One region of the Micromonospora sp. DT48 genome, then DNA from elsewhere that is predicted to be linked to it. Evidence: riboswitches for the same ligand, from Rfam matches in the RefSeq annotation. Region 1 holds a riboswitch; the other holds the start of a gene.

The links. A riboswitch is a leader RNA that binds a small molecule or an ion and turns the genes downstream of it on or off. The one in region 1 is predicted to bind S-adenosylmethionine.
Region 2: linked by a shared signal. The riboswitch ahead of ACLQ2S_RS18665 (ABC transporter substrate-binding protein) and the one ahead of thrC (threonine synthase) in region 1 are both predicted to bind S-adenosylmethionine.

Annotation. Positions count from the first base shown of each region.
Region 1 covers NZ_JBNCLE010000004.1:322,471-334,315, reverse strand. The annotation lists gene ACLQ2S_RS02290 (nitrate- and nitrite sensing domain-containing protein) at 1-1,863, opposite strand, end outside; gene ACLQ2S_RS02285 (hypothetical protein) at 1,850-3,022, opposite strand; gene ACLQ2S_RS02280 (alpha/beta fold hydrolase) at 3,393-6,260, shown strand; gene ACLQ2S_RS02275 (ABC transporter permease) at 6,260-7,159, shown strand; gene ACLQ2S_RS02270 (DoxX family protein) at 7,333-7,779, shown strand; SAM riboswitch class I at 7,909-8,044, shown strand; gene thrC (threonine synthase) at 8,054-9,340, shown strand; gene ACLQ2S_RS02260 (GNAT family N-acetyltransferase) at 9,808-10,827, shown strand; gene paaN (phenylacetic acid degradation protein PaaN) at 10,881-11,845, shown strand, end outside.
Region 2 covers NZ_JBNCLE010000014.1:124,911-136,755, forward strand. The annotation lists gene ACLQ2S_RS18630 (carbohydrate-binding domain-containing protein) at 1-617, shown strand, start outside; gene ACLQ2S_RS18635 (TetR family transcriptional regulator) at 684-1,583, opposite strand; gene ACLQ2S_RS18640 (ABC transporter ATP-binding protein) at 1,691-2,608, shown strand; gene ACLQ2S_RS18645 (ABC transporter permease) at 2,605-4,227, shown strand; gene ACLQ2S_RS18650 (DUF559 domain-containing protein) at 4,414-5,349, shown strand; gene ACLQ2S_RS18655 (amino acid ABC transporter ATP-binding protein) at 5,367-6,098, opposite strand; gene ACLQ2S_RS18660 (amino acid ABC transporter permease) at 6,095-6,877, opposite strand; gene ACLQ2S_RS18665 (ABC transporter substrate-binding protein) at 6,913-7,770, opposite strand; SAM riboswitch class IV at 8,050-8,159, opposite strand; gene ACLQ2S_RS18670 (urease subunit gamma) at 8,548-8,850, shown strand; gene ACLQ2S_RS18675 (urease subunit beta) at 8,847-9,170, shown strand; gene ACLQ2S_RS18680 (urease subunit alpha) at 9,226-10,929, shown strand; gene ACLQ2S_RS18685 (urease accessory protein UreF) at 10,929-11,687, shown strand; gene ureG (urease accessory protein UreG) at 11,677-11,845, shown strand, end outside.

The DNA of each region.
Region 1 (11,845 bases):
CGGCTCGGGCGTCCCGACGACCAGGGAGGTACGAGGAATTCGGAGGGTGGCGGTGACACCGCCACCCGGAGTGGCGGACAGGTCGACCGCCCAGCGGTGCCGACGGGCCAGCCGACCCACCACGAACAGCCCCAACACCTCGGTCGGCGCGAGGTCCAGCCGTTCCCGCCGGGTCAGCCGGGCGTTCTCGTCGGCCAACCGTGCCTCGGTCATGCCGATGCCGTGATCCACCACGGTGAGCTGTACGCCGTGCTCGTCGAGTTCGCCGCTGACCAGCACCCTGGTGTGCGGCGGCGAGAAGACGGTGGCGTTCTCCATCAGCTCGGCGAGCGCCAGGACCAGGTCGCCGACGATCGCCGGGGCCGCCTCGGCCTCGGTGGGCACCTGGACGTCCACCCGGGTGTAGTCCTCGATCTCACCGAGGGCGAGGCGGACCACGTTGGCCAGCGGGACCGGCGCCATGTGCGCCACGTCGCCCACCGCACCGGAGAGCACCACCAGGTTGCCCGCGTTGCGCCGCAGGCGGCTGGAGATGTGGTCGAGGCGGTAGAGGTTCTCCAACCGTTCCGGGTCGGTCTCCTGCTGCTCCAACCGGTCGATCAGGGCGATCTGTCGACCGACCAGGTTCTGGGTACGCCGACCGACGTGACCGAACATCTGCGCGACGTTGCGTCGGCTCGCCGCCTGCCGTTCCACCAGCCGCGCCGCCGTGCTCTGCACGCGTTCGAAGGCACGGGCCAGGTCGCCGACCTCGTCCCGGGCCCGGACGTCGATCGGGTCGAGGCGAACGGGTTGGGCGTTGTCGACCTCGTCGTCGGCCACCCGGACCAGCTCGGACTCGGCGACCCGGGCGACCCGGTCGGCGGAGCGGGTGAGCCGGGTCAACGGTCCGGTCACCGTCCGGCCGATGGCCAGGGCGAGCAGCACCACGCCGACCAGGATCGCCGCCACCAGCGCGGTCACCCAGTACGCCCCGAACAACGCCGCCTGCCGCTGCGCGCGTACCTCGGCGGTCACGTCGGCGACCAGCTTCTTCTCGACGAACTGACCCAGTGTGATCAGTGAGGAGACGGTCGGGAAGAGGGCCTGGACGGGGATGTCCGCCACCGCTGCCGCCGGGTCCTGGGCGCTCTGCTGGAGGAACTCCGGGCTGGTCCGGGCGGCCACGGCGGTCTGCTCGATGTTCACCAGCGCCTGCTGCTCCGGGGTGAGCAGGCCGAGCATCTTGTTGCTCTCCGACTGGAGGGTGGCCATGTTGGCCACGAAGGCGGTGGCGAACTGTGGGTTGTTCGTGGTGGCGACCAGCACGATCAGTGCTCCGCCGCCGCTGAGTCCCTCGCTCTTGCGCAGGATGCTGTCCAGCGCCAGCGTCTGCCGCCCGGCGGGGGTTCGGGTGTCCACGTCGTACGGCAGCCGCAGCGAGTCGATCAGGTCGAGGTGGATCGGCCCGTACGCGCCGACGATCTGCGGCGGTTCCGCCTGCCCGGCCAGGACCGCAGTGCGCAACCCGGCCAGTTGCTGGACGCCGTCGAGTGCCCGGTCGACCTCGGCCGGAAGGTCAGAGTCGAACTCGGTCCGCAGGTCGACGATCCGGTCGTCGACTTCGGCGATCTCCTGCACCAGCGCGCTGCGCTCGACCTGCCCGAGCAGGAAACCGATGGCGAGCATGCGTTCCCGCTGCATGTGTTGGAGCAGGGTGCCGACCCGGCTGGCGAGCTGGACGGTCTGGTCGATGTCGCCGGCTCGTTGGGCCACCCCGGTTCGTTCCCAGACCACGGGCAGGGTCAGGCCCAGCATGCAGAGCAGGGGAACGGTCACCAGCAGGGTGAGCTTGCCCCGGATCCGGAGCCTACCGAGCAGCATCGAAGGGCCTCCACCGATCCGGCTCCTGGAGCTGTCCCACCGGCTGGAGCGCCGGTGGCTGCTCGCCGGGGTGTACCCCGACGGGATCCCGCCGGAGGTCGGCCGGCGACATCGGCGTCACGTCCTCCGACATCCTCGCCGGGGTGTCTCGCCGTGGGGACCGCCAACTGCTCACCATGAGGCCGACCAGCAGCAGCGCGGCGAGCGCGCCCGCGCCGAGGATCAGCAGACGATCCCGGTCCAACTCGTCGAGTCGCTCCACCAACAGCCGGTCGATCTCGTCGAGGAGGACCGGTTGGAGCAGCTTCGCGGCCTGTTGTGCCTCGTTACGGGAGGCCAGCAGTCGGGTGGTGTCGAACGTGCCGGCTCGGCCGGTCGGCTGTGAGTACAGGGCCAGCGCCTCCACGGCCCGCTGGTAGGCGTCGAAGGGGGTGAGCACGTTCGCGCCCAGGTCGGCGCTCTCGGTGTTCTCCACCACCGCCCGCAGGTTGTTGGCCAGGTCGTTGGCGGGTTGCAGCGCGGCAGCCCGCAGCGTGGCCAGCTGGCTGAGCGACTGGACCCGCTCGTCGGCGGGCCGACGGTTGATCAGCACGGCCAGGTCGGTGAGCCGGGCGACGGCGACCACCGCCTCCGGCATCTCCTCCCCGACGCCGTCCTGGAGGAAGTAGGCGTCGGCGCTGGAGTCCCGGATCAGGCCGGAGGTCTCCCGGACCTTGCCGTGCAGGGCCAGCAGCAGGTCGGTGGCCTCGCCGTACACGGTGAAGGCGGCCTCCGGGTCGGCGAGCGGGCGTTCGGGCAGGGCCTCCAGCTTCGCGCGGAGTCCGGCCCACCGCTCGCTGGTGCTCAACTCGCCGCCGATGCGCGCGTCGACCGCGGCGGCCCGCTCGACCGCCTGGTCGAGGGTGTCCCGGCGCAGCGACCGGTCGGTGACGGCGGCGCTCTGTGCGTCGACCAGCGCGTCGGTCACCGGGCCGAGGGCGCGGAGGTATTCGACGCCGAGTCGTTCCCGGGCGAGGACGTCGCGGTCGGCGTCGACGAGTTGGTGTGCCTGAATGACGAGAAACGCCACGGGCACCAGGAGCGCCGTGGCGAGTAGCAGCGGCAACAGCCGGCCCGGTGTTCGGGATCGGCGACGCACCCGCGAAGCGGGAACGGTCATGGTCTGTCTCCTCCGGCGTGGCGCAGGGTTGTCCGACGGCGTCGACGAGCCGGTCCCGTGCGCCGGACCGGAAAACTAATCGAAGCCCGCAGGTCTGGGATCGGTCTGCAACCGTCAGCTTTGCGTCACTTCGAGCGATGTGACTTACGGCGATCGATTTCTGCACCGTCGGTGGCGCTGGTCCAGGGGATAGGCGCGCTTCAGTATGGAATCGGTGAAAGGCGGGAATTTCCATGATGTGAGTTCGCCCTGAAGGTTCGCCGACTGGACGCTGTGCGGACGACCGCCGCCGGATGACGATCGGGCTACCAGAACGGACGTACGGCGGATCTCAGCTAATACTCAGGTCGCGGGCCGTACCGTGTGCCCAATGAGATCGCCGTTCTCGGCCGCGCGGATCCGACGCGCCCTGCCCACCGGTCGCCGGGCCGTCGCCGCCACGGTGGCCGCCGGTCTGCTGGCGGTCGCCCTGGTGTGGGCGGCCTGGCCGGACCGACCGGGCTTCCGCACCGAGTCCGCGATGCTCACCGTCCGTTCCGGACCCAACGGCGACGAGCCGGTCGACCTGGACACCACGCTGTATCTCCCGCGTGGCGCCGCCGCTGGTAGTGCGGTCCCGGCGGTGCTGCTGGCCCACGGCTTCGGCGGCACCAAGGAATCCGTCCGAGCCGACGCCGAAGACCTGGCCGACCGGGGCTACGTCGTCCTGACCTGGACCGCTCGCGGCTTCGGCCGCAGCGGTGGCCAGATCCACCTGGACAGCCCCGACCACGAGGTTCGCGACGCCCAGCGGTTGCTGGACTGGCTCGCCGAGCGTCCGGAGGTCCGTACCGACGCCGCGGGTGACCCCCGGGTGGGCGTGGTCGGCGGCTCCTACGGCGGCGCCCTGGCGCTGCTGCTCGCCGCGCAGGACCAGCGGGTGGACGCCATCGTTCCCATGATCACCTGGAATGACCTGTCCCGTGCCTTCCTGCCGGAGAGCACCGGTGGCGAGCCGGTCGACGGCGTGTTCAAGTCCGGCTGGGCCGGGATCTTCTTCGGGGCCGGCGGGAACCTCGGCTCCGGCCCGGACGGAATGACCGGCACCAGCGCCGAGACTCCGGAGGGCGCGCCGGGTGCCGGGCCACCCAGCCCCGCGCCCGGTCAGGGCCCCGGCACCGCACCCGGCGCGCCGACCGGCGGCGGGCTGCCCGATCCCTCCTGCGGCCGGTTCGCCGCCGACGTCTGCGCCGCGTATCTGCGCATCGCCACCACCGGGCGGGCCGACCAGGCCGCCGTGGACCTGCTGCGTCGGTCCAGCCCGGCCGGTGTGCTGAACCGGATCGAGGCGCCCACCCTGCTGATCCAGGGCGCGGCCGACACCCTCTTCCCGCTCGGTGAGGCCGACGCCAATGCCCGGGGCATCGCCGCGAACGGCACGCAGGTGCGGGTGGCCTGGTTCACCGGCGGGCACGACGGCGGCTCCGGGCCGCAGACCGACTCCGACCGGGTCAGGTTCCTCACCGCGCAGTGGCTCGACCACTGGGTCGCGGGGACCGGGGAGGCGCCGGGCCAGACCTTCACCTTCTCCCGCATCGCCGGCTTCGACGCGATGGACCGGGGCCTGGTCGCCACCGGCTACCGCACCGACGACTACCCCGGTATCGGCGGCGACTCGCGCACCGAGGTGACCGTGACCGGCCCGGCCCAGCCGGTGGCCAACCCGCCCGGCGGCAACCCCGCCGCGATCTCCTCGGTGCCGTTCGCCGGCTCGTTGGGGTCGCTGCTCGGCGGGGTGGCCGGTGACATACCGGGGCAACACGCCCGGTTCGAGTCCGAGCCGCTGGCCGAGGCGGTCGACATCGTCGGCGCGCCGACCGTGTCCCTGCGCGTCGCCTCCAGCAGCGGCGAGGCGGTCCTCTTCGCCAAGCTCTACGTGGTCGACCCGGAAGGGGCGGCCACCCTGCCCAGCGGACTGATCGCGCCGATCCGGCTCAGCGGCCTGCCGGACAGCATCGACGCCGCGGCGCCGGTCACCGTGACCCTGCCCGCGATCGTCCACCGGGTGGAGGCCGGGCACCGGCTCCGCCTGGTGGTGGCCACCTCGGACCAGGCGTACACGACCCCGAGCGAGCCGGTCGTCCACACGGTCGCGGTCGGTGACGACCCGGTCAGCCTGCCGACGGTCGACGCCGACCCGATCCCCACCGAGGCGGTCCTCTGGCGCTGGATCCTGGTGGGGCTGCTCGCCGCGATCGTGATCGGGCTCGTGGTGCTCGTCGCCGTGCTGCGCCGGCGGCACCGTCGCCAGGACACCTCGGTGCATCCGGAGTACGCGAACACGCCGCTGGCGGTACGCCGACTGCGCAAGGAGTACGCCGACGGTTTCGTCGCGGTCTCCGAGGTGGACTTCGAGGTGCATCCCGGTCAGGTGGTCGGGCTGCTCGGGCCCAACGGCGCCGGTAAGACCACCACGCTGCGGGTGCTGATGGGGCTGACCCAGCCGACCGCAGGGGAGATCTACGTCTTCGGGCACCGGCTGGTACCCGGCTCACCCGTGCTGTCGCGGATCGGCGCGCTGGTGGAGGGGCCGGGATTCCTGCCGCACCTGTCCGGTCTGGAGAACCTCAAGGCGTACTGGCGGGCGACCGGCCGACCGGAGGCCGACGCCCACTTCGAGCAGGCCCTGGAGATCGCCGGGCTGGGTTCGTCGGTGCACCGGCGGGTGCGCAAGTACAGCCACGGCATGCGGCAGCGGCTGGCCATCGCCCAGGCCATGCTCGGCCTGCCGGAACTGCTGGTGCTCGACGAACCGACCGACGGGCTGGACCCGCCGCAGATCGCCGAGATGCGTCGGGTGCTCCAGCGGTACGCCACCGACGGTCGGGCGGTGCTGGTCTCCAGCCACCTGCTCGCCGAGGTGGAGCAGACATGCACCCACGCCGTGGTGGTGAACAAGGGCCGGATCGTGGCTTCCGGACCGGTCGAGGAGATCGTCGGTGACTCGCCCAGCGTGCTGGTCGAGGTGAGCGACGCGGTCGCCGCCCGGGACGTGCTCGACGGTCTCGGTGGCGTACGCGTCCTGGACGACGCCGACGGACAGTTGGTGGTCGACACCAACGGCACCGCCCGCAGCGAGGTGGTTGCCGAGTTGGTCCGGGCCGGGATCGCGGTGGACCGGGTGGTGCCCCGGCGTCGCCTGGAGGACGCATTCCTCGCCCTCGTGGGTGAGAATTCCCGAGGAAGCGGGGACCGGTGATGACGCGCTCGACTGTCGACCCGACGCCGGAGCAGACCGGAGTGGCCGCCTCGGGTGCGGCGACCGGTTACCGGCCCGCCCGGACGCTGCCGTTCGGTGCGGAGTTCCGCAGGCAGGCATCGCGCCGACGCACCCAGCTGGCGCTCGGCTTCATGGTGCTGCTGCCGTTGATCATTCTGATCGCGTTCCAGTTCGACACGAACGACGACGACAACGGCAGAGGCGAGTTCGGCAGCCTGATCGATCTCGCCACCTCGGGTGGGCTCAATTTCGCTCTCTTCACCATCTTCGTGTCGGCCTCTTTTCTGCTGGTCGTGGTGGTGGCGCTGTTCTGCGGCGACACGGTGGCGAGTGAGGCGAGTTGGGGGAGTCTGCGTTACCTGCTGGCGATCCCGGTGCCGCGGGCTCGACTGCTCACGGTGAAACTGCTGGTCGCGCTCACGTACTCGGCGCTGGCGTTGGTGCTGCTCGCCGGTACGGCCCTCACCATCGGCACGCTGCGCTACGGCTGGTCGCCGCTGCGCAGCACGGTCGCCGCGCAGTTGGAGCCGGGCGAGGGGCTGCTGCGGCTGCTTGCCGTGCTCGGCTACCTGGCCATCGTCCTGCTGGTGGTCGCGGGTCTGGCGTTCCTGCTCTCGGTGACCACCGACGCGGCGCTCGGCGCGGTGGGCGGTGCTGTGCTGCTCTGGATCCTCTCCAGCATCCTGGACCAGATCACCGCGCTCGGCGTGATCCGGTCGTTCCTGCCGACCCACTACAGCACCGCGTGGTTGGGCTTGCTCTCCACGCCGGTGCAGACCGACGACATCGTCCGGGGCACCGTCTCGGCGGTCTGCTACGCGACCGTTTTCTGGGGTCTGGCCTTCTGGCGCTTCACCCGCAAGGACGTCACCAGCTGACTTATGCCTGGTCGGCCGCTGTTCACTTTACGGCTGGCGAAACGGAGGGCTGTCTCGCGGAAGTTCCGACGGCTAAGCTTGATGTGGGAGCGTTCCCACGTAGAGAGATTGCATCGACAACTATCTATAGATCTCGCATTCTGGTACCACCACCCCACTAGTAGGAGGTACCAATGCGAGTTGACCGGTTCGGCGGGCCGGCATTGTCCCTGTTCCGCATTGTGATCGGGTTACTCTTCCTGATTCACGGCATGTCGTCTGTGTTCGGTCTCTTCGGCGGCAACCGTGGCACCGGCGAGGCGGTGCCACTCGGCGAGTGGCCCGGCTGGTACGCCGCGCTGATCCAACTGCTCTGCGGCGGCCTGGTGCTCCTGGGGCTGTTCACCCGGCCCGCGGCTCTGCTGGCGTCGGGTTCGATGGCCTACGCGTACTTCGTGGTCCATCAGCCCGAGGCGCTGCTGCCGATGCGTAACCACGGCGAGTTGTCGGTGCTCTTCTGCTGGTCGTTCTTCCTGGTCGCGGTGCTCGGTCCGGGTACCTGGGCGGTGGACAACCTGTGGCGACGAGGTGCGTCGACGGTCGCCGTCGGTGAGGACGAACGACGTTCCGTGCCGGCCTGACCGGCGACGCTCGGCGGCGGTGCCGGTGGGTGCGACCGGCACCGCCCAGGCGGGTTCGACCGCTCACAAGCTGGGATTGACCTGCGACGGCCCCAGTCGGAGTGCCTAGACTCGGCGGCACAACTGCATACCTCATCCAGAGGGGCTGAGGGATACGGCCCGACGACGCCCCGGCAACCACCTCGCGCGCTCGACGCTGAGCGTCCTGCGGGGCAGGTGCCAATTCCGTCCCCGCCGCAGGGTGCGATGCGGGGAAAGATGAGAGGACTTCGACATGACGTCGACGCTCGCCCCGTCCGGCATCGACACCTCCGCCAGCCCCGCCCGTGCCCTGGTCTGCCGGGCCTGTTCGGCTCGATACCCGCTGGCTGCCCAGCACGCCTGTTACGAGTGCTTCGGCCCGCTGGAGGTCGACTACGACCCGGCGGCACTCGCCACCGTGACCCGCGAGCAGATCGAGGCCGGCCCGCGCAACCTCTGGCGCTACGCCGCTCTGCTGCCCGTCGGCCAGGACCCGGCCACCAGGGTCACCCTGGACCCGGGGTTCACGCCGCTGGTGGCCGCCGACCGGCTCGCCGCCGAGTTGGGCATCACCGCGCCGCTGTGGGTCAAGGACGACAGCGCCAACCCCACCCACTCGTTCAAGGACCGGGTGGTGTCGGTGGCGCTGACCGCCGCCCGGGCGCTCGGCTTCTCCCGGTTCGCCTGCGCCTCCACCGGCAACCTCGCCAACTCCGTCGCCGCGCACGCCGCCCGGGTGGGTACGCCGTCGGTGGTCTTCATCCCCAGTGACCTGGAGCAGGGCAAGGTCGTCACCACCGCCGTCTACGGCGGTGATCTGGTCGCCATCGACGGGTCCTACGACGACGTGAACCGGCTCTGCGGCGAGTTGGTCGAGACCGACGAGTTCGAGGACACCGCGTTCGTCAACGTCAACGTGCGGCCGTACTACGCGGAGGGATCCAAGACGCTCGGCTACGAGGTGGCCGAGCAGCTCGGTTGGCGGATCCCGGCCCAGGTGGTCATCCCGATGGCCTCCGGCGAACTGCTCACCAAGATCGACAAGGCGTTCAGTGAGCTGGTCGAGATCGGCCTGGTCGAGGCGCCGGCCGACGGCTGGAAGGTCTTCGGCGCGCAGTCGACCGGGTGCAACCCGATCGCCACCGCATTGCACGCCGGCACCGACGCCATCACCCCGGTCAAGCCCACCGGCATCGCCAAGTCGCTGAACATCGGTGACCCGGCGGCGGGACTGTACGCCCTGGAGGCGGTGCGGCGTACCGATGGCTGGATGGACCACGCCGACGACGACGAGATCCGGGCGGCGGTGCGGCTGCTGGCGCGTACCACCGGGGTCTTCGCGGAGACGGCCGGTGGCGTGACCGTGGCGGTGCTGCGCAAGCTGGTCGAGTCGGGCCGGCTGGACCCGGCCGCCGAGACGGTGGTGTTCAACACCGGCGAAGGGCTGAAGACGCTCGACGCGGTCGCCGGTCAGGTGGGCCCCACCCACCGGATCAAGCCCTCGTTGCGGGCCGCCCGGGACGCGGGCCTGCTGGGCTGACCCGACCCGTGGGCTGTAAGCGGCATTTCGCAGGGAGTGAGCAAAACACGCCCCCGGGGACTTGACGGCCGCAAACGGACGGCGCAAGATGCTCCGTGCGGGAGGGCGTTTCGCCGTAGACTTTCAGTCTTTACGACCCAGCGCCGGAGGCGTTGTGCGATCGACCCTCCCGACCAACGTCCGAGCGGGCCAGCGAGAACTCGCTGGCCCGCTCGCCTGTCTGTGGCGCATGCTGCCGCGATGACTGTCACCGTCACCCCCTTCGGCCCCGCCGACGAGCAGACGATCGAGTAGGCATGCCCGATCGGCGCGGCGTACGTCGCCGCCGACCTGCCCGATTACCCACCCTTGTCCGGCAACGGTTCTCGGCGATGATCTGCCATCAGATGCCGGGCACGTGTCGATCAGCCGGTGACCGGCGGAAAACCGGTGGCGGTGAGCGTCGGCCGCCCGGCAGGCTCGCGCCCATGGCCATCACTGTCACGCCGTACGACTCCACCGACGAGGCAGCGCTCGACGACGCGTACCGGGTCGTCGCCGCAGCGCAGGCGGTGGACCTGCCCGACCTGCCGGTGGGGGACCGCGACGAGTTCGAGCTGCTGGTCGCCCACCCGCCGTACGGCAGCGTGATCCACCAGGCGTTGGCCCGGCGTGACGGTGTGGCCGCCGGGCACCTGCGGATGCGGCTACCGCAGCTGGACAACACCGCGATGGCCACCGTCGAGCTGACCGTCGACCCGGCGCAGCGTCGGCGCGGCGTGGGCCGGGCGCTGCTGGCGTACGCCCGGAAGGTGGCCGTCGAACAGGGCCGGAAACGGCTGTTCGGCGAGACCCCGGGCCCGCTGCCCGGCGGGCCGGGGCGCCCGGCGCCCGGGGCGGCCTTCGCGGCGGACGCCGGAGCACAGGCCGCGCTGGCCGAGGTGCGGCGGCGGCTGGAGCCCTCGCGGCTCGACCAGGCGAGCCTGACCGCGCTGCTCGACGCCGCCCGCGAGCGGGCCGCCGGCTACCGGACGGTGGCGTGGCAGGGGGCGGTCGCCGAGGAGTACGTGGCCGACATCGCCCGACTGGAGGGCCGGCTGCTCATCGACGCGCCGATGGGTGACCTCGTCATCGAGGCGGAGCAGGTGGATGCCGTGCGGATCCGGGAGTCGGAGCGGGTCCAGCGGCTGCGGGGACGACGGCGCTACCACGTCGGCGCGGTGCACGAGGCGACCGGTCGAATGGTCGCCTGGACGGTCATCGACCGGGGGCCGTCCACGCCGTGGCACGCCTGGCAGGAGATCACCATCGTCGACCCGGCGCACCGGGGCCACCGCCTCGGTCTGCTCGTCAAGGTCGAGAACCTCAGGCACGCGTTGGCCCACGAGCCGGAGCTACGCGCGATCGACACCTGGAACGCGGCGGCCAACGAGCACATGATCAGCATCAACGAGCAGCTCGGCTTCTGCCCGGTCGACGCCTGGACCGACTGGCAGCTCGCCATCTGAAGTTGTGACACGCCCCTACTGATCTGAGGGCTTGGTGTTGCATGATGGCGGGCATGACGGAGACCCCGCACCCCCTCTACGACAGGCACGCCGAGACCCTCAACCGCGCGCTGACCGCGATCGCGGAGCGGGGATACTGGTCCGCCTACCCGGAGTCACCCAGTCCACGGGTGTACGGCGAGACCGCCGCCGCCGACGGCAAGGCCGCCTTCGAGGCGTACCTGGGCGCGGACTTCCCGCTCGACCAGCCCGGCGACGGCGACCGGGTGGCCAGCGAGAGCAGCCCGTTCGGCGTGGCGCTGGGCGTCCGCTACCCGCACACCGACGCCGACCGGCTGATCGCCGCCGCATCCGCGGCGCTGCCCGCCTGGCGTGACGCCGGCCCGCAGGCCCGGGTGGGCGTCTGCCTGGAGATCCTCGACCGGCTGCACCGGAACATCTTCGAGCTGGCCAACGCGGTGCAGTTCACCAGCGGTCAGGCGTTCGTGATGGCCTTCCAGGCCGGTGGCGCGCACGCGCTGGACCGCGCGCTGGAGGCGCTCGCCTACGCGTACGCGGAGATGACCCGGCACCCGGGCACCGCCGGCTGGGAGAAGGCCGCTGGCAAGGGCGACCCGCTGCGGATGACCAAGACCTTCCACGTGGTGCCCCGGGGGGTGGCCCTGGTCGTCGGCTGCAACACCTTCCCGACCTGGAACTCGTACCCGGGTCTGTTCGCCTCGCTGGTCACCGGCAACCCCGTCGTGGTCAAGCCGCACCCGCGCGCCGTGCTGCCGCTGGCCATCACCGTCCGGTACGCCCGCGCGGTGCTCGCCGAGGCTGGCTTCGACCCGAACCTGGTCCAGTTGGCCCCCGAGGCACCCGGCGAGAAGCTCGCCTCGACCCTCGCCCTGCACCCCGCTGTGAAGATCGTCGACTTCACCGGCTCCACCGAGTACGGCGACTGGCTGGAGGCCAACGCCCGGCAGGCGGCCGTGTACACGGAGAAGGCCGGGCTCAACACGGTGGTGATCGACTC
Region 2 (11,845 bases), on a different contig from region 1:
CCCAGTCGGCTGGCCCGGGTGGGGAACTGCGTCGACCCGCCGGGCAGTTGTTGCGCGACACGACGGTGTTCAACCGGTACTTCACGGCCGCCCGGTTCGGCGCGGTGGGCGGCCAGTTCGAGGCGGGCAAGGTGGACAACGCGTACGCCACCTACACCGCAGGTGGGGTGCGGTGGCTGGTGCTGAGCCTGGAACTGTGGCCCCGCCGGGCTGCCGTCGCCTGGGCGCAGTCGGTGGTGGCGGCCCATCCCCGGCACAACGTCGTGATCGTCACCCATCACTACCTGGAGAGCGACGCCACCATCGGGCAGTCGGCCGGTTACGGATCCACCAGTCCGCAGTACGTCTTCGACAACCTGGTGGCGAAGTATCCCAACATCCGGTTCGTCTTCTCCGGCCACACCGGAACGGCGGCCTCCCGGGTGGACACCGGCGTGCACGGCAACCGGGTCTACTCCTTCCTCCAGACCTTCCACTCCCGGCGCACCAACCCGGTGCGGCTGGTCGAGATCGACACGGCGGCGCAGTCGCTGCGTACCTGGATCTACGCGCCGCACACCGACGAGGACTTCCCGGCGCACGAGCGCACGTACGCCGGGATCGACCTGCTGCGGTGACCTGCGCCGGTGGTGGCCCGCGACGCGTCCGGGGGCCACCACCGGCCGAGCCGTCCCGTCTCAGAACTATCTCAGAACTGTCTCATTATCGTCCGGCGCGTCGAGGTGTCGGTAGACGGTGGCGCGCGAGACGCCGAACTCGGCGGCGATCTCGTCGGCCGAGTGGGTGCCCGCGAGGTGCATCCGGCGGGCGGCCCGCGCCTGCTCCGGGCTCATCGACCGGGGCCGTCCCGGCCGTCGCCGGCCCACCCGGCCGGGCGTCGCGGCAACCGCCTCGGCGACCCCGCCAGCCGCGTCAGAGGTCTCGCCGGTCACCGCCTCCGCGCCGGTCGGTGTCTTCGTGCCGGGCGGCGGTTCCGCACCGGGCGGTGTCTCCGTGCCGGGCGGTGTCTTCGTGCCGGTCACCGCCTCCGTGTCGGTCGGTGTCTCGCCCAGCAGGCGGCGGACGCCGTCGAGCATGTCGGCCCGCAACGCCGACGCCGGCACGTCGATCAGGAACACCACCGGATCACTGCACACGCCGATCGCCTGGACCGCCCGGACCCGCTCCCGTCGGCTGGCGTCCGGCCCCGCGACGATCTCGTTGGCCCGCATGACGATCCGCAGCAGCCGGTGGTACGTGCTGCTCCGTTCGACCAGCGCGAGATCGTGGAAGAGCATGCCCAGCGGGCCACGGTGCTTGAGCATGGTGTCCACCCAGCCCTCCAGCAGGGCCCACCTCGCCTGGCGTCCCGGCAGCGCCTCGGCGTGCTCCAGCAGCGCCTCCAGGTCGCCCAGCAGCGGTTCGGCCAGTGCGATGAGCAGGTGTGACTTGCTCGGGAAGTGGTAGAGGATGGCCGCCTTGGTCAGCCGCAACCGCTCGGCGATCTGCCGCAGGGAGGTGCGTTGGTATCCCTGCGCGGAGAAGAGGCTCAACGCGGTGCGCAGGATCCGGTCGCGGGTGCTGTCCGCCTCCTCCACGGTCATGGTCCCAGCCTAAGTCACCGCTGACCGAGGGACGGGACCACTCGCGCCGATCCCTTACCATCGGTCAGTGGAGTGGTTCGGTAGACACCGGTACGGCGGGAGGACCCATGTCCGTGATCTCCATCGAAAACCTCGTCAAGACCTTCGGCGGCGTACGCGCGCTCGACGGGCTCGACCTCACCGTGGAGCCGGGGGAGGTGCACGGATTCCTGGGGCCCAACGGCTCGGGTAAGTCCACCACCATCCGGATCCTGCTCGGTCTGCTGCGCCGCGACTCCGGGCAGGTCCGCATCCTCGACGGCGATCCGTGGCGCGACGCGGTCGCGTTGCACCGGCGTCTGGCGTACGTGCCGGGTGACGTCAACCTCTGGCCCAACCTCTCCGGCGGCGAGGCGATCGACCTGTTCGGCGCGTTGCGCGGCGGGCTGGACCGGCGTCGACGCGACGAACTGCTGCGCCGCTTCGACCTGGACCCGACGAAGAAGTGCCGCACCTACTCGAAGGGCAACCGGCAGAAGGTCGCCATCGTCGCCGCCTTCGCCTCCGACGTCGAGCTGTACATCCTGGACGAACCCACGTCCGGGCTGGACCCGCTGATGGAGGCGGTGTTCCAGGAGGAGGTCCGCCGACTCAGCCAGGCCGGCGCGAGCGTCCTGCTCTCCAGCCACGTGCTGGCCGAGGTCGAGGCGCTCTGCGACCGGGTCAGCATCATCCGGGAGGGGCGGATCGTGGAGGCCGGCACCCTGTCGGAGCTGCGGCACCTGGCGCGTACCACGGTCACCGTCGAGACCGGACGCCCGGTGACCGGCCTGACGGACCTACCCGGCGTGCACGAGGTCCGCCCGGTCGACGGGCGCGTCCGGTTGGAGGTCGAACCCGAACACCTCGACACCCTCCTGGCGCACCTGGTCCGCTTCGAGGTCCGGGCGCTGACCAGCACACCGCCCACCCTGGAGGAGTTGTTCCTGCGGCACTACGGCGAGACCACCGACGATCCGCGAGCGGCGAGCGGAGCCACCCGATGAGCGCCTTCACCGGCACCGGCCGACTCGCCCGGCTCGCACTGCGGCGCGACCGGGTGCGCCTGGTCGTCTGGGCGCTCGGTACCCCGCTGCTCGGCTACGCCCTCGCCGAGAGCGTGGCCGGCATCTACCCCGACGAGCAGAACCGCCTCGGTTACGTCGAGGTGGCCAACACCAGCGTCGTCGCCCGCGCCTTCAACGGTCCGGTGGCCAGCACCGAACTCGGCGCGGTGGTGGTCGCCGAGACGTACCTCACCCTGGCCGTGCTCGCCGCGCTGCTGAGCACCTTCGCGGTGATCCGGCACACCCGGCAGAACGAGGAGACCGGCCGGGCCGAACTGCTCGGTGCCGCCGCCGTCGGCCGGTACGCCCTGCTCACCGCCGCCCTGGTCGTCGTGGTCGGCGCCAACGTCCTCGCCGGGGCGCTGCTCGCGGTCGCCTTCGTCGGCGCCGGGCTACCCGCCGCCGGGTCGGTGGCCGCCGCCGCGGCGATCACCGGCGTCGGTCTCGCCTTCACCGGTGTCGCCGCCGTCACCGCCCAACTGTCGGTGACCTCCCGGGGCGCCAACGCTCTCGCCGCCGCCACCGTCGGCGTGACGTTCCTGCTCCGGGCCGCCGGCGACGTGCTCGGTGAGCGTTCCGCCGACGGGTTGCTGGACAGCGCCTGGCCCACCTGGCTGTCGCCGCTGGGCTGGGGCACCCAGGTCCGCGCCTTCGGTGCGGAACGGTGGTGGGTGCTCGCGTTGCCGACCGCCCTGCTCGTCGCCGGGGTCGCCATCGCGTACGCGTTGGCCGAACGCCGTGACGTCGGCGCCGGCCTGCTCGCCGCGCGACGGGGGCCGGACCGGGCCGCCGCCGGACTGCTGAGTCCGGCCGGGCTGACCTGGCGGCTGCACCGTGGCGCGTTGACCGGTTGGGCGATCGCGGTGGCGGTGCTCGGCGTGGCCATGGGACTGGCCGGGCACGAGGTGGACGACATGATCGCCGACAACCCGGCCGCCGCCGAGGCGATCGCCCAACTCGGTGGCGGGGACGAACTGCGCGACGCCTTCCTGGCGGCGATGCTCGGGCTGTTCGCGCTGACCATCGGCGCGTACGTGGTGCAGGCCCTGCTGCGGGTACGCGGCGACGAGTCGGACGGCATCCTCGAACCGCTGCTCGCCACCGCCGTCAGCCGCACCCGGTGGTTGACTACGCAGGTGGCCGCCGCCGCGCTCGGTGCGCTGGCGTTGATGCTGCTGGCCGGTGCCACCACCGGGCTCGGGTACGGGCTGGCCGCCGGAGATCCGGCCGGTTGGACCGTCGAGCTGACCGGTGCGGCCCTGCTGTGGTTGCCCGCACTGCTGGTCGTCGCCGGGGTGGTGACCACCCTGTTCGGGGCGCTGCCACGCTGGTCGGTCGCGTCCAGTTGGGCGGTGCTGATCGTCTTCCTGCTGCTCGGCCAACTGGGCGCCGCGTTGGACCTGCCACAGACCGCGCTGAACCTCTCCCCGTACACCCATGTGCCGTCCGTGCCCGCCGCCGACCTCACCGTCCTGCCCCTGGTGGCACTCACCGCGATCGCCGCCGTACTGCTCGCGGTCGGCCTGACCACCTTCCGCCGCCGCGACACCCCCACCTGACCCGGCCGGTTCAGACTTGATCGTTTGCAGTCGACTGACTCGACACGCCGCTGGCACGGTCACTCGACTGCAAACGATCAAGGACCCCTACCACACGCGGCGTTGGAGCGGTGCGTTGTGCACAGGGGGTGCGGTGTCCACAGGGGGGCAGTGGGGGCGGGGTGGGGTGGGGCAGGCTCGGTCGGTGTGGATGCCGTGCTTCGATCGCTCGTCGAGGCCGGTGGCGGTGTGGTGACCCGCGCCCGCGCACTCGAGGTGGTACCGCCCTGGACGCTGCGGCGGGCGTACCGCATCGGTTGGCTGCGTCGCGTGTTGCCGGCGGTCTACGTCGACGGCTCGTTGCTCGCCGGCCCGGAGTCGGCCAGCGTGCTCGCACGGGTGACACCCGAGGTCGCTCGACGGGCGGCGCTCGCGTACGCCGACGGCCGGGCGGCCTTGAGCGCGCTGACCGCGTTGGACGTGTACGGCCTCCGGCCCCAACCAGCCGGCGAGCCGGTGTACCTCGACGTGCCCGCCGGTACCGGCCTGCGGAGCAGGGAGAGCCTGGTGGTGCGGCATCGGAGGGCATTCGCGGCGGAACCGCCACACGTCGTGGTGCGACGGGGCGTACCGCTCGTCCGGCTGGAGGAGGCGTTGGTGCGCTCGTGGTCGTTGTTGCCCGAGGAGAGCCGCATCGGGCCGGTTGTCCGCGCCGTGAACGACCGGTTGACCACGGGCCACCGGCTCCGCGGCGCGCTTGCCCCGAAGACGACCGGACGGGCGGCGCTGTCCGCACTCATCGACCGGCTCGACGCGGGTTGCCGCAGCCCCTTGGAGATCTGGGGACACGACCGCGTCTTCACCGGTCCTGACCTGCCGGTGCTGATGCGTCAGGTACGCGTCCGGGTGGGCAGACGAACCATGTACCTGGACCTGTTCGCCGAGCAGGAGCGGGTCGACATCGAGCTGGACGGTGCCAGCTCACACGGCGATACCCGCCAGCGCGAGATCGACCTGCGGCGCGACGCGTTGCTCGCCACCGTCGGCATCCTGGTGGTCAGGTTCAGCCACCGACGCCTCGTGCGGGAGCCCGACGAGGTGCGCCGGGAGACTCTTGCGATCCTCGCCGGGCGCCGTCGTTGACCAGGGGCGGTCGGAGGTCACAGCACCTGGGACAGGAAGCGGCGCAGCCGGGGGTGCTGCGGCGACTCGAAGAGGGCCTGGGGTTCGCCGGCCTCCAGCACCACCCCGGCGTCCATGAAGGCGACGGTGTCGGCGACCTGGCGGGCGAAACCCATCTCGTGGGTCACCACCACCATGGTCATGCCCTGGGCGGACAGCTCCGCCATCAGCGCCAACACCCCCTTGACCAGTTCCGGGTCCAGTGCGGAGGTGGCCTCGTCGAAGAGCATCACCTGTGGCCGCATGGCCAACGCCCGGGCGATGGCCACCCGCTGCTGCTGCCCACCGGACAGGTGCGCGGGTCGGGCGTCGGCCTTCGCGGCCAGTCCGACCCGGTCGAGTTCGGCTCGGGCGCGAGCCACCGCCTCGTCCTCGCCGAGCTTGCCGATGCGGCGCAGCGGCAGGGTGATGTTGCGTTCCACGCTCATGTGCGGGAAGAGGTTGAACTGCTGGAACACCATGCCGATGCGCTGCCGCAGCGCGTCCGGGTCGTCGCGCAGCACACTGCGTCCGTCCAGCAGCACGTCGCCCCGGTCCGGTTCGAGGAGCCGGTTCACCGTCCGCAGCAGGGTGGACTTGCCCGACCCGGACGGGCCGATCACGCACGCGGTGCCGCCGCGCGCCACGTCCAGATCCACTCCGCGCAGCACCTGATGACGCCCGAAGGCGAGGTGCACGTCGCGCAGGCTCAGACTGACCGAGGTGCTCATCGTTGATTTCCTCCGGCGGCGCCGGGCAGCGCCAGGTCCAGGTCGTCGGGGTCGTCGTCGGTCGGCCCGGCCGTCGGGCGGCCCTGCCGCAGCCGCCGGTCGATCCAGTTGACGACGTGGGTCAGCGGCACCGTCAGGGCGAGGTAGAACAGCCCGGCCAGCAGCAGCGCCGACTGGTTGCCGGTGTTGGCGGCGTAGTCCTGCCCGATCCGGAACAGCTCCCGCTGGCTGGCCAGCAGGCCGAGGAAGTAGACCAGGCTGGAGTCCTTGATCAGGGCGATGAGTTGGTTCACCCAGGCCGGCAGGATGCGCCGGATGCCCTGCGGGATGATCACGACCCGCATCGCCTCGCGCCAGGAGAACCCCAACGCGCGGGCCGCCTCCAACTGGGTGGCCTCCACCGACTGGATGCCGGAGCGGAAGATCTCGCCGATGTACGCCGCGGCGATCAGCGACAGCGCCAGGATTCCCAGCGGGTACGGGTTGGGCCCCCACACCTGCATCCCCAGCGGGGCCAGCCCGACCCCGATCAGCAGGATCGTCGCCGCTGCCGGCAGACCCCGGAACACGTCGGTGTAGACCCGGGCCGGCCAGCGCAGCCAGCGGGTACGCGAGATGCCCGCCACGGCCAGCAGGATGCCCAGCGCCGAGCCCAGCAGGGCGGCGGTGACCGCCAGGATCAGCGTGTTCGGCAACCCGACGGTGAGCATCTCGGGTAGCGCCTCACGCATCGACTCCCAGTCGAAGAACGTCTCCCACAGGGTGCGCAACGGATCCACGGTCAACCTCCGCCCTGCTCGCTCGTGGCCCTGGTTCAGGAGGCGGGCGACGCCGAGGGCACCGCCACGTCGCCGCTGCCCGGGGTGAAGTCGGCCGGGATCGGCCGGTCCGGGTAGTACTGCTGCTGCAACCGGGTCCAGGTGCCGTCGGCGATCACCTCGTCGAGGGCCTTGTTCAGCGCCTCGCGCAGCGCGTCGTTGCCCTTGGCGAAGGCGTACGCGGTGGGTGCCGGGCTGAGCTCCTTCGCCGCGACCGTGATCTTGCCGCCGCTGTCCGCGGCGGTCTTCTCACCGATCTCGGCGGGGGCGATCCACGCGTCGGCGGTACCCGCCTTGAGCTGGTTGATCGCGCCGTTGTAGTCGGGTACGCGTACCGGGTTCAGGCCCTTGGTGGTGGCGTAGTCGTCCTGGACGGTGCCCTGCACGACCACCACCCGCTTGCCGGGCAGCTCGTCGAAGCTGCGCAACGCCGATCCGGCGGGCACGTCGAGCCCGAAGTACCCGAAGTCGTACCCGTTGCCGAAGTCCACGGTCTTCTTGCGCGCCTCGGTGATGGTGATCGAGGAACTGCCGACGTCGAACTTGCGGTTGTTGACCTGGGCGAGCAGGCCCGAGAAGTCGGTGCCGACGAACTCGACCCGCAGCCCGAGCTTGTCGGCGGCGGCGACCAGCAGGTCGTTGTCGAACCCGGTGAACTTGCCGTCCTTGAGGTACACGTTCGGCGGGGCGTCGGTGAGCGTGCCGGCCCGCAGCACGCCCGGCTGAAGCAGGTTGTACGGGTTGTCGGCCGCGCTGTCGGCGGAGTTCGAGCCGCAGGCGGTCAGGGTGGTCGCGGCGAGGATCGCGGCGACGCCGACGGCGGCGGCACGGGTCAGGGCGGGAAGGAATCGCACAGGTGTCTCCTGGTTGAGCTGCGGCGGGCACGGACGTGCCGCACCGACGGTCCGCCGCAGGACGGACCGCTGGGATGGAATCGATGACGCAGCGGGAGGTGGTCTGCCGACCGGGTGGGGATCGGTGACCGGGAGCGACGCGGTCAGCTACACGCGGCGCTGCACACCCGCATCATGTCGACGTGCCGACGTCGGGTCAGGGCGAGACAGGCCGCGACGGGAGCGGGTCGACTGCGGTACGACATGGTTCTCCTCAAGGTCGTGATGACCTGGGGACCCAGGCCACGCTTGCACCGGACGCTCCGGTGCCTGGTCCTCACCCGGGGCACCCCTGCGCGGAGGAGGGTTGCCGGCCAGCAAGCCGGGGCTTGACGCTGGCACTCATGACCTGCGGCCGAGGCTAGCACCAGGTGACCGGGCCGCGTCCACCCGATATGAGGCCCCTCACGCCGCGCGCTGACCTGGGGTGGGAGGCGCGAGCGCGTCCGGCGTCCGGGGAACCCGGGCAGGTCACCGCCGGGGTGGCTCAGGGGTGGCGGCCATCGGCGGGTGTTGCCGACGGGCCGGGCGATCCCTTACGGTCTGCTCAGCGGTGGGCGGTGCGGTCCGCATCCGAAGACACCGCCGGTGGTCCACCACGTGGGCCGGGAGGGTGGAACTCCCGGGCTCGACGCGCGTGGTGGCGCGCCGGCTGGGCGAACCCCGAACCGTGCGGCGGCGCGTCGAGGCGCCGAGCCGACGGTGCGCCGGGGGCGCGGACACCCACCGGGAGCACCCGTGTATCTCACTCCCCACGAGCAGGACCGTCTGCTCGTCCATGTGGCGGCCGATGTCGCCCGGCGACGCCGGGAACGCGGCCTGCGTCTCAACTATCCGGAAGCCGTCGCGGTGATCACCGCCTTCCTGCTGGAGGGCGCACGCGACGGGCAGTCCGTGGTCGACCTGATGGCCTCCGGCCGCACCGTGCTCAGCCGCGACGACGTGCAGGACGGCATCCCCGAGTTGCTGAGGGAGGTGCAGGTGGAGGCGACGTTCCCGGACGGCACCAAGTTGGTGACGGTGCACCACCCGATCCCGTGATCCCCGGGGAGATCCTGCCGGCGACCGGACCCGTCGAGATCAACGCCGGGCGGCCGGTGACGGTGGTGACGGTGGTCAACACCGGCGACCGGCCGGTGCAGGTCGGATCGCACTACCACTTTGCCGAGGCCAACCCGGCGCTGGACTTCGACCGGGACGCCGCCTGGGGGCAGCGGCTCGCCGTACCGGCCGGCACCTCGGTGCGTTTCGAGCCGGGCGTGAGCCGCCCGGTGGACCTGGTGCCGCTGGGCGGCGCCCGGATCGTGCCGGGCCTGCGGGGCGAGTGCGCCGGGGCGCTGGACGGGGGACGGCAGGCATGAGCGAACGGATCAGCGCGGTGCCGCAGGGCGGCCCGCGACGAAGTGGAGCGCCGGCATGAGCACCGTGGATCGGGACCGTTACGTCGCCCTGTACGGACCGAGCACCGGCGACCGGATCCGGTTGGCCGACACCAACCTGCTGATCGAGGTCGAACACGACCACTGCGCCGGTGGCGACGAGGCGGTCTTCGGCGGCGGCAAGGTGATCCGTGAGTCGATGGGTCAGTCCCGGGCCACCCGCGCCGAAGGGGCCCTGGACACCGTCATCACCGGGGCGGTCGTCCTCGACCACTGGGGTGTGGTGAAGGCCGACGTCGGGCTGCGCGACGGTCGGATCGTCGCGCTGGGCCGGGCGGGCAACCCGGACACCATGGACGGCGTCCACCCGGACCTGGTCATCGGCCCGGCCACCGAGGTGATCGCCGGCAACGGTCGGATCCTCACCGCCGGGGCGGTCGACACCCACGTGCACTTCATCTGCCCGCAGATCGTCGACGAGGCGCTCGCCAGTGGGGTCACCACCCTGGTCGGTGGTGGCACCGGGCCGGCGGAGGGCACCCGCGCCACCACGGTCACCCCGAACGCCTGGCACCTGGCCCGGATGCACGAGGCCCTCGATTCGTTGCCGGTCAACGTGCTGCTGCTCGGCAAGGGCAACACGGTGGCGGAGGAGGCGCTGTGGGAGCAGCTGCGGGCCGGAGCGGGCGGGTTCAAGCTGCATGAGGACTGGGGCACCACGCCCGCCGCGATCGACGCCTGCCTGCGGGTCGCCGACGCCTCCGGCGTGCAGGTCTCCATCCACACCGACACCCTCAACGAGGCCGGTTTCGTCGCCGACACGCTGCGCGCCATCGGCGGTCGGGCGATCCACTCGTACCACACCGAGGGGGCTGGGGGCGGGCACGCGCCGGACATCATCACCGTCGCCGGTGAGCCGAACGTGCTGCCCTCGTCGACCAACCCGACCCGCCCGTACACTCGCAACACCCTCGCCGAGCACCTCGACATGCTGATGGTCTGCCATCACCTGAACCCGGCGGTGCCGGAGGACCTGGCCTTCGCCGAGAGCCGCATCCGGCCCTCCACGATGGCCGCCGAGGACCTGCTGCACGACCTCGGGGCGATCTCCATCATCGGCTCCGACTCGCAGGCGATGGGTCGGATCGGGGAGATCGTGTTGCGTACCTGGCAGAGCGCGCACGTGATGAAGGCCCGAGTGGGCACCCTGCCCGGCGACGGTGCCGCCGACAACCGCCGGGCCCGCCGGTACGTCGCGAAGTACACCATCTGCGCGGCCATGGCCAACGGTCTCGACCACGAGATCGGGTCGGTGGAGCCGGGCAAGCTCGCCGACCTGGTGCTGTGGGAGCCGGCCTTCTTCGGCGTACGACCGCACCTGGTCATCAAGGGCGGCATGATCGCGTACGCGCAGATGGGTGACGCGAACGCCTCGATCCCCACCCCGCAGCCGATGCTGCCCCGGCCGATGTTCGGCGCGTACGGCGGGGCTGCCGCCGCCACCAGCCTGGCCTTCGTGGCCCCCGCGGCGCTGGAGGCCGGGCTGCGGTTGGACGTGCGGCGTCGGGTGGTGCCGGTGACCGACGTACGGTCCCGGGGCAAGACGGATCTGCCGGAGAACGGCGCGTTGCCGCGCATCGAGGTGGACCCGGACACCTTCACCGTGCGGATCGACGGCGTGGTGGTGGAACCCGATCCGGTGTCCGAACTGCCCATGGCCCAGCGGTACTTCCTGTTCTGATGGCCACCCCGACGATGCTGCTGCTCCTCGCCGACGGTCGCTTCCCGGCCGGGGCACACGCCCACTCGTCGGGCCTGGAGGCGGCCGTCGCCGCGGGGCGGGTGACCGATCTGGCCACGCTGGGGGAGTACCTGCGGGGGCGGCTCGCCACCGCCGGGCTGGTCGCGGCGGCCTTCGCCGCGGCGTCCTGCCGGGCGGCCGTCGGGCCGCCGGGGTCGTCGACGGTCGGTCGCCGGGCCGTCGACGGCGACCGACCGGCGGGTGACCCCCGCCCTGATGGCCCGTCGCGTCGCGCCACGCTGGTCCGGCTCGACGCCGAGCTGGACGCCCGGACCGCCTCGCCGGCCCAGCGCGCGGTCTCCCGCCGGCAGGGCCGGGCGTTGCGGCGGGCGGGTCGGGAGATCTGGCCGGAGGCGGTCTTCGACGACCTGCCGGCCACCTCGGACGGTCCGCACCAGCCGCTGGTGCTGGGGCTGGTCGGTGCCGCCGCCGGTCTCGACCCGCCGCAGGTGGCCACCGTCGCCGCCCACGCGACGGTGACCGGCTCGGCCAGCGCCGCCGTACGACTGCTCGGCCTGGACCCGTACCAGGTCCAGGCGCTGTTGGTGCGGCTCGCCGATGCCTGTGACGCGGTCGCGGCGCGGGCGGCGCGGGCCGCCGAGGAACCACCGGAGCGGCTGCCGGCCGCCGCCGCTCCGCTCGCCGATATCCATGCCGAAGCGCATGTCACCTGGGAGGTGCGTCTCTTTGCGTCCTGAACTCGACCACGACGAGTCCGTTCCCCACACCCACCCCGAGCCGGGGGTGGATCCGCACGCCCCGCTACCGACCGCCGCGCGGGCGTTGCGGGTGGGCATCGGCGGGCCGGTCGGCTCCGGCAAGACCGCCCTGGTCGCGGCGTTGTGTCGGGCGTTCG